One region of the Desulfofundulus sp. TPOSR genome, then DNA from elsewhere that is predicted to be linked to it. Evidence: riboswitches for the same ligand, from Rfam matches in the RefSeq annotation. Region 1 holds a riboswitch; the other holds the start of a gene.

The links. A riboswitch is a leader RNA that binds a small molecule or an ion and turns the genes downstream of it on or off. The one in region 1 is predicted to bind cyclic di-GMP.
Region 2: another riboswitch for cyclic di-GMP. It lies ahead of G7K71_RS19650 (methyl-accepting chemotaxis protein); the one in region 1 lies ahead of G7K71_RS20265 (HD domain-containing phosphohydrolase).

Annotation. Positions count from the first base shown of each region.
Region 1 is NZ_JAAOEF010000003.1:648,057-652,466, forward strand. Features, by position in the region: gene G7K71_RS14130 (7-cyano-7-deazaguanine synthase) at 1-355, shown strand, start outside; gene G7K71_RS14135 (hypothetical protein) at 655-903, shown strand; gene G7K71_RS14140 (NUDIX domain-containing protein) at 1,158-1,748, shown strand; gene G7K71_RS14145 (hypothetical protein) at 1,829-2,122, shown strand; cyclic di-GMP riboswitch class I at 2,385-2,477, shown strand; gene G7K71_RS20265 (HD domain-containing phosphohydrolase) at 2,604-3,035, shown strand; gene G7K71_RS19915 (methyl-accepting chemotaxis protein) at 3,287-4,237, shown strand; gene G7K71_RS14160 (hypothetical protein) at 4,286-4,410, shown strand, end outside.
Region 2 is NZ_JAAOEF010000004.1:440,418-444,827, reverse strand. Features, by position in the region: gene G7K71_RS17895 (MFS transporter) at 1-1,081, opposite strand, end outside; gene G7K71_RS17890 (hypothetical protein) at 1,449-1,637, shown strand; cyclic di-GMP riboswitch class I at 2,006-2,098, shown strand; gene G7K71_RS19650 (methyl-accepting chemotaxis protein) at 2,474-2,920, shown strand; gene G7K71_RS17880 (hypothetical protein) at 3,004-3,165, shown strand; gene G7K71_RS17875 (hypothetical protein) at 3,315-3,602, shown strand; gene G7K71_RS17870 (GGDEF domain-containing protein) at 3,892-4,410, shown strand, end outside.

The sequences.
Region 1 (4,410 bases):
TCAAAAAAATAAACCTAAAAATGAAAATGACCTAAATGACAAAATTAACGCAATCTTAGCTTCCGATTCAGATGATTATGAAAGGGAATTTCCAGCAGTTTCTTTTGGGCTTGCTCGTGTTGTGCCAGATCACTCATTCCATAATAAGGACTTGCTAATAGAATCAAAATATATACGCGCTTCGACTTCTCCAAGCAAAGCTTCTGAAGGTATTGCTGCAGATCTAATAAAATACCCAATGAACTGTCATATATTGTTTATTGTATATGATCCAGAACGTTCTATTGTGGATGATGAAAAATTTAAAAGGGATTTTGAGCGAAGTAATCGTTGCACATTGTGTATTATAAGATAGTTTGTTCGATATTTTGTTCTCATTTACGATTGTCAGGGTGCAAGCATGGTTGGCGCCTTTATTATAGACGCAGACTACCGCTGTAAGGTTACTGATGTAAAACCCGGAGAGGAAAAGCGGGAGTGGGTTCTCAGGTAACTTGGGGTTACAGTCGGGTACTCGTAAATGGGCACCCGATTTTTTTTTGGAATAGACGAAAACCGGGGTGGCCTGCCCCTTCACCAGGACAGGTTGCCGGGATTTCAACGGGGTTGTGCCGGAATGACGACTTACTGTTCGTCAGAGACAGGTGGGCCAGAGTGCCTGAAACCTCTGTCCTACGGCGCGTTTTGCAACCGCTGGATCAGCTTGTCGGCTTTGTCCTGCGTGATCTTGCCGTCCTTCACTACCTGCTGGATGGCCTAGATTTTGGCATCAAGGAGCTTCTGGTGCAGTTGATCCATGGTAAGCCCTTTTTCCTTGGCGATGTCGAAAATCTTCTTACCCTGCTGCAGTTCGGTTTTAAGTTCGTCGGCGCTCATACCGAGAACCTGGGCCAGCACATCTAACCGTTTGCCCGCGAATTCCCCGGCTTTTTTCACCATCTTGGGACAAAAGTTTCACCCGGGCCGAAACCCTGGCAGAGCTAGAAAGGCAGGGGTTCCCGAGAGAGGTGGTCCGGGTGCTGGCCGATACAGAAGAACTGGCGGTAAAAAGAGTAATGGGCAGGTGAATAATGCTAGTGTTACATGCTAGTATCAGTGTTGGGGTGGCTGAATTGGTTTCGTTTGTCGCAATGAGTAAACAGCCGGAGATCAGGTTTGTGCGAGGAAGCGTAGCAGGGGAGTGCCTGGCTCTCAAACAGTTGTCTCTGTCGGGTAATGGTGTCGAGTTGGTGGTTACCCCGGCGGAATTCAGCCGGTTCGCGCTTGAGGCCGGCACTGAGGAAATCGTCGGTAGCTGGGAAGACGCTGTGGGAAAAATCCTGGCGGTCAGCGTACTCGTTCACGCCGGGAAGAAAGTTCTGGTGCTCAAGCGGAGGGACGACCTGGCAATCCGGAGTGGGAAATACACGGCCAGCGTTATTGGAACGGTGACGACAGATGACGCTGAAAGCGGGAACGCCCTGACAGTTGCTGCGCTGAGGGAGCTTCGGGAAGAAACCGGGCTTACAGAAAACGATGGCATTCTGGCTTTTCGGGGCCTTGCGCTGGCGCCGGGGAAGTTGCAGCCCGTTGGAATTTTTGAATTCTCATGCTGGAGATGTTGCGATGAAATCCTTCGGTCCGTTCTGGACTGGCCCTGGTTTGCGGAGGAACACGAAGGGGCGGAGTTCCTGGATGCCGCCGCATCTCTCGGTTACTTGCTAAGTCCCGTTTCCCGGTTAGCTCTTCAATTATTCAGGGGGAAATAAGTTGCCGGTACTAGTGTTTTGCGCTAGTGTTTTTGATGTGGTAAAATACTAGTACAAAACACTAGTGGAAGGTGGCAATAGTGCGAAACAAAAAAGTGATGGTGTACTTGGAAGAATTCGAATACCGGAGGCTGAAAGAGCTTGCCGCCCGGGAAAACAAAAGAATGAGCGCTTTCGTAGTCGATCTGATCCGGGATTTTGACGTTCCTGCCAGGAAAGCTATGGAGTGCATGGAGTACAAGTGCAGCTACTGCGCCAAAACGGTCTGGGCGGACGCCTGGGAAGCCATGCCGCCGGAGAAGTGCCCGTACTGCAGTGGCCGTCTGGTTTCTTATGGACGGTGGGGTACGGTGGTTCTGGGGCCTGTGCGGTAGGCGGTACAGTTGCGTAAAGATGTCCGGCGGGAGAAGCTCGGTGACATCTCGGTGGATGACGTTCGTAAGGAAGGCTGCCCGTGGGTAAAAATGGCGGATACGGTGTGCCTGCCGGCTATAATCCATAACTGCCCTGTTTTAAGCTATTGCGAAAAATATTTTATGCGACATATATCGACATTAATTTCACTTGACAGGGATAAATTATGTTGATTCAATAGAAGTAAATGCGAAATAAGTGGAGAAGTGTAGAGCAAATTTCGCTCCCAGTGGGCAAACCCAGCGAAAGCTGGGGACGCAAAGCCACAGGTCTAAAGTTATTCATTGGGGTAACCATGATGGCTGGGTTGCAAGGGAGAAAGATAGCTACAGGGCAGGCGTTTTTCTCCCTGTAGCTTTTTATTTTTGGCTTGACGGGCCGAACTAAATTTTTCATTCATATTGGCGTCCTCAAAGGATTTCTTAGCATGGAGGTTTTGTTATGACTGGACAAGCTCTGGTATTAAATACATATGTTCGGGGGGGGGGTAATCCCTGTAAAATACCCCGGGTGCTGTTATATTTAACAGACAATGCATCAATATTAAATATCCCCTTATTACGTTCCCCTCCCTTATCTCCCTCCCTGTTTGTTCCTTCTTGTCTTACCACCCATTGGTCTGCACATTTTTTCCATATCCTTTCTCACATTCCCGAGCTGAAAGAAATCAGCCTCCTGATGCTTTACCACGAGCGTTACGACGGCCGGGGTTACCCGCAGGGTTTAAAAGGGGAAGACACCCCCCTGGGGGCGCGTATCCTGGCGGTGGCCGACAGTTACGACGCCATGACCTCGTACCGGGTGTACAGGCCGGCCATGACTAACCGTGAGGCACTGGAAATAAATCTGCCGCTGTGCGGGCACGCATTTTAACCTGTAGCTGGTGGAGGTATTCTGTTAACAGGTGGTGTTTTGCAGAGAAGAGAATTTGCCGTTTCAGCGGCTAGCCCCCGAGGGGTTGATAATTACCAGATAAGCGACAGGTAAGGACTGTAGTTAGCTTTCTGGTAAATCAATTATATACCTTTTCACCGGTGATTTACTGGAAGCTTTGACACATCCCGAATATGGCTGATTACCCTACCGGACTGATGTAAGGATAAACGAAAAGGGAGTGTTTTTAAGTGAACCTGCTTCCATTTAAAAAGAAAGCTCAACCGGAAGAAATATCTCCACCTCCGGCGGTCGAGCTGGTGGAACCCGCTGCAGCTGCCGGCGATGACAGGGGTGAACACCGGGCGGAACAGGCGGAGCCCGATCTTTTAAAATGCGCCCTGAAGCTTGCTCCCTTTATTAAGGGGATGCTGGGGGAAGAGACTGGAATTTATGTATCGGACCTGGAGCGGTATATTTACTGCGACCCAGGTCGGGTGGGCCTTTCTTTAAAAGCGGGTGACACCATCAATGAAGGCAGCGTAACCGCCCTAACCCTGCGCACCGGCCGCAGGCAGGCCAGGCGGACGGGGAAGGAGGTCTACGGCATACCCTACATCGGCGTTTCCTACCCCATTACTGATCCCGGTACAGGTAAAGTAATCGGCACCATTGGCATAACCACCCCCATCACCCGCCAGGAGAATCTGATTGCAATGTCGCAAGAAATGGACGGCCAGATCAACCAGATTGCCATGGCTACCTCCAGCCTTTCCGCCACCTCGGAAGAAGTGGCGGCAACAACGGAAAACCTGAACAGCAGCGCGCAGAAGATCAGGGATGAAATCAAGAAAACCGACGGCATTGTCAACCTCATCGAGGAAATTGCCGAGCAAACCCACCTGCTGGGGTTGAACGCGGCCATCGAAGCGGCCCGGGTGGGCGATGCCGGGCGGGGTTTCAATGTGGTGGCCGGGGAAATACGCAAACTATCCCAGGATACCCAGCGGTCCGTTAAAGAAATCATGCAGACTTTGCATGACGTACAGCAATCAATTATAGATCTGACAAACTCAATTGAACAGGTGTCAAGTGCAGCACAACAGCAGGCTGCTTCGTCCCAGGAAATTAATGCGTCGATAAATGAGCTTACTGCAGTGGCCGGGCAACTAAAAAAGCTGGCCGATGAGCTGGTGGTTTAGGGAATAGGGAGTTTAGGGCAAGCCTTGAAAATACTGGAGAGTAAAAGTTTGGCTTGTACCGTGCCGGGGCCGGCATCCGTCATTATAGAGCGCCTGCGTGCCATCCGGGGCTTTTCCTGCGATGAAGTAGCCGGGGCCTTGGGCATAATCATGAAATGCGTGGATAATGCCCT
Region 2 (4,410 bases), on a different contig from region 1:
GGGCGATTTCCGCCAGCCCTACGGAAAATATGGGTGAATCGGCCGTAACGGTGAAGCTGTAAACCAGGCCTACCAGCGATAAAAGCCACACTGGCGCCGCCAGCAGCCATCCGAAGGTAATGGAACAGGCGGCGCTGGTGAGCATGATGGCCAGGGCGGTGCGGGTACGCCCCAGGCGGTCCGACAACCATCCCGCCAACAGGGTGGAAGGTGCCCCCAACATTACCGAAAGGGCGGTGAGGGTGGCCGCCAAAGAGGTGGGCTGGGCGTAACGATCCTGGAACACGGCAGTTAGAAAAGGGGCCAGCCAGGAGCGCAGGCCGTACATCTCCCACATGTGGCCGGTATAGCCCAGGATGATCAGGGCCATGGCCAGGTTGTGCCGGGCCTTTCCGGCCTGCGGCAGTCCCTTTGCCGGTCCGGGAGAACTGTTTTTCGATACAGGACCGGTCTCTCCAGCTATTTCGGCATTGGTTTCCGGTGTTTTTTCGCGTCTCTTGTAGGGCAAAAAGGCGGCTGCGGGTTGGCGCCACAGCCAGAAAGAAAGGGCAATGGCCCCAAAGCTTACCCCTGCCAGAACCAGGTAGGCCTCCTGCCAGGTTAAAAAAGCGGTAAGGGCCCCGGTGAGGGCGAAGGAAAGGGAGGTGCCCACCAGGTAGGAGGAAACGTAAAAGCCCACTGCCCGGCCGCGGGAGCTGGGGGCCAGGGAAATGACTTTGATCCCGGGCATGTAGATCCCTCCCAGGCCCGCACCGGTCAAGGCCCGTAGCAGGGTTCCCGCCAGGGCTCCCTGGGCGAGCAGGGGAAAGAGGAAATGGGTAACGGCCGATAAAATGGCCCCGCCGGCAAAGACATAACGGGCGTCAATGCGGTCTGTCAGGGGGAGGACCACCAGGGCGGCCGCCACGTATCCGGCCTGGAAGGCGGCAACCATCATCCCGGCTTCGGCATGGCTGATCCCCCATTGTTTTTCCACCAGGGGGAGGACGGCCGGCAGGCAGTAGGACGGCACCAGCACCAGCAATTGAATTAAAGCCAACTGTCCTATAGGGATATGTGTTTCCTCTCTGATATCGCGCATTTTGTCCGTTGTCACCTGCCAGGAGTTACTGGTCAAATAATTCTTCTTTCAGCTCCAAACCCCTGCCTGGCAACAGGTTAAAAGCACTTTTTCTACTGTGCTGGCTAACAAGTTATGAGCCGTACTCCCCCCGGTTGAGGAAGCCTGGGCATGCTTTTTGTAAGGAAAGAATGCAGCAAACGCCTGAAGGAAAGCCCTCATTTCCTCCCGGCTTGCGTCGTGTTCCCGGTGTGCCGTTAATAAGGGGTTATTTGGTTCAAGGATAATATTTACAATGTTGTAACATCACTTCCTGGCGGTTCATATTATGTAATTGGAATCTGCGCCCGGGTGCATTCTCATGAATTCATACGAGGAGGAATTCGGTATGGCTATCTTTTGTCCTGGCGCTTTACCCTGTAGAATTACTGGGGTAGTTGTAGGAGCCCTTATTGCAGCTCTCGCTCTGGTCCTCATCGGTATTATGGCCATCTTCAATTGCATCGTAGCTTGCCCCGTACTGTTTATCCTGGCTGTTCTGGCCTTTATTCTGGGCATCGCCATTATTATCGCCTAAAGCAAGCCATGTGCTTTAACGAGAGGATAATCAGCACAGTTATGTACACGCCTGAGACTCAATCAGGCGTGTTTAGTTTCCATCACCTTTTTCAAGGCCGTGTAAATTTCAGTGGTGCCAGAAGGAGAGCGACCCCCAAAAAGAAAGAAACCTCGCCCCAGGAAGTAGGCAAGTTCTCCAACGCGAAGGCCGGGAAAAAAGAGCAGCGGTTTTTGCTGATATTTTGAGCGGTGAGGTCTCAAAATGGGAAAAATTTTTGTGGAGATACCTGCTGGATCTTGACACGGCTCGACATCAATTTCACTTGACAGGGACGAATTATGATGATTCAATAAAAGCGAAGGTAAAATAATGTAGAATCAATGTCAAATCCCGGTGGGCAAACCCGGCAAAAGCCGGGGACGCAAAGCCACAGGTCTAAAGTTACCCATTGAGGTAACCATGACGGCTGGGTTGCAAGGGAGAAAGATAGCTACAGGGCAAGTGCGTTTTTCTCCCTGTAGCTTTTTATTTTTGGCTTGACGGGCCGAACTAAATTTTTCATTCATATTGGCGTCCTCAAAGGATTTCTTGGCATGGAGGTTTTGTTATGACTGGACAAGCTCTGGTATTAAATACATATGTTCGTAATCCCTGTAAAATACCCCGGGTGCTGTTATATTTAACAGACAATGCATTAATATTAAATCTCCCCTTATTACGTTCCCCTCCCTTATCTCCCTCCCTGTTTGTTCCTTCTTGTCTTACCACCGCATTGGCATAACCACCCCCATCACCCGCCAGGAGAATCTGATTGCAATGTCGCAAGAAATGACGGCCAGATCAACCAGATTGCCATGGCTACCTCCAGCCTTTCCGCCACCTCGGAAGAAGTGGCGGCAACAACGGAAAACCTGAACAGCAGCGCGCAGAAGATCAGGGATGAAATCAAGAAAACCGACGGCATTGTCAACCTCATCGAGGAAATTGCCGAGCAAACCCACCTGCTGGGGTTGAACGCGGCCATCGAAGCGGCCCGGGTGGGCGATGCCGGGCGGGGTTTCAATGTGGTGGCCGGGGAAATACGCAAACTATCCCAGGATACCCAGCGGTCCGTTAAAGAAATCATGCAGACTTTGCATGACGTACAGCAATCAATTATAGATCTGACAAACTCAATTGAACAGGTGTCAAGTGCAGCACAACAGCAGGCTGCTTCGTCCCAGGAAATTAATGCGTCGATAAATGAGCTTACTGCAGTGGCCGGGCAACTAAAAAAGCTGGCCGATGAACTGGTGGTTTAGGGAATAGGGAGTTAAATATATTCGGGGAGGGAAAAAGGATAAACTGGAGACGAGTATTTGACGCTTTGGAGGCGTATGACCGTTTGTTACAGGAAAACCGGGTTGTTGAGGCCCTCAGAATTCTTTTCCAGGAGGCCGGAGCAGATAAGGTTACTGACGATGATTGGCGGGTGGCCCTGGCCCATTTCCGTGCCGTCTATGGCCGACCTCCCCTCTTCCCTGGGGAGCAAGACAGCGGTGAGTGAATTGACTCTTCCTTATGAACCAGGTTAGTCAACCTTTTCCTGTTTGTTTAATTATGGGAGGAGGCAACAATTGCCATGCCGCAGGATTGTTTTTTGTTGTAGCGGTAGCTCAGGCTGCCACTTTTTTGTTGAAAAGGTGGGTGGTATCTGTGGAATCTGTCCTGACCGAGCGCGAGCGGCGGTTGGCTGGGCTCTTCTTGCGGTGCCTCGTCCAGGCCAGTAACTACGGGCCGGTGGACGTGGGCGCCTTCATCCATTCTTTCCGGGAATACCTGTACGGCAGTTTCGTTCCGCCGGAAAAACAAAAGCGTTGGAAGCAGTTCAGATGTCTTAACTGCGGCGTAGGGTTTTTCGCCGAAAAGCCGGATCGGAAGTTCTGCAGCGAATCTTGTGCGGCTGCGTGGAACAGTAAAAACAGGGCCAGAAAGAGAGCATGATAATAAGCCGGGCGCCTTTTTAAGGTGGTGTCCGGCTTTTGCTTTCTGGCCGAAATTGATGCAGGTTGTGTCGCCTTTTTATTATGCCCCAAAAGCCATCCGCTTATCATCTCTAAAGTAGTAGTTGCCGCCAGGATAAAATTATAAAAGGTACGCCCGGCTACCACCTTGGTGCTGCCAGCCCATTTTCCCGTAAGCATTTACATATTCTGGTAATACCTAAAAAGAAAAGGAATAAAGCAGAACCGTGTTGAAATGTGTATTTAGCAGTTTTAAGGGAGAAGCCACTATGGGCATGAGCAACCTCCTTCAACTAACCGGTGAGAAGACCTTCGACCCGACCAATTTAAAAATAGGGAAATGGAGAATTATAACTGTTTTCTTAACCGGGCTCGGCTATTTTTTATTTTGTTCCCGCCAAGTTGAATGGGTTTTCTTCTGGATCGCCTGGTTTATTTACGCGGCTTTATGGTTCCCTTTTCAAGGACGTCACGCCGGTGAAAATCCAAATTGGTGGACATACTTTTTTATGGTAGGCGATGTGCTCTTCTTTGTCTTGGCCGCCAACATTGAACATGATATATTGAACAATTACAGTGCCATGTTGATATTGCCTTTGTTCCAGTACCTGTTGCGTTATGGGCGAAAAGCCGCCCTTTGCTACGTCTGGGTCAGCGTGGCAGCATTTGGTTATATCTGCTTGTTCCATTATGAAGCTCACCCGGCGAGACATTTTGTTGTGGTTGTTGTCATGCTTTTAATTTCTTATAACGAAAGTATGCTGATCCAGGAAAATAGAGAGTTGAGA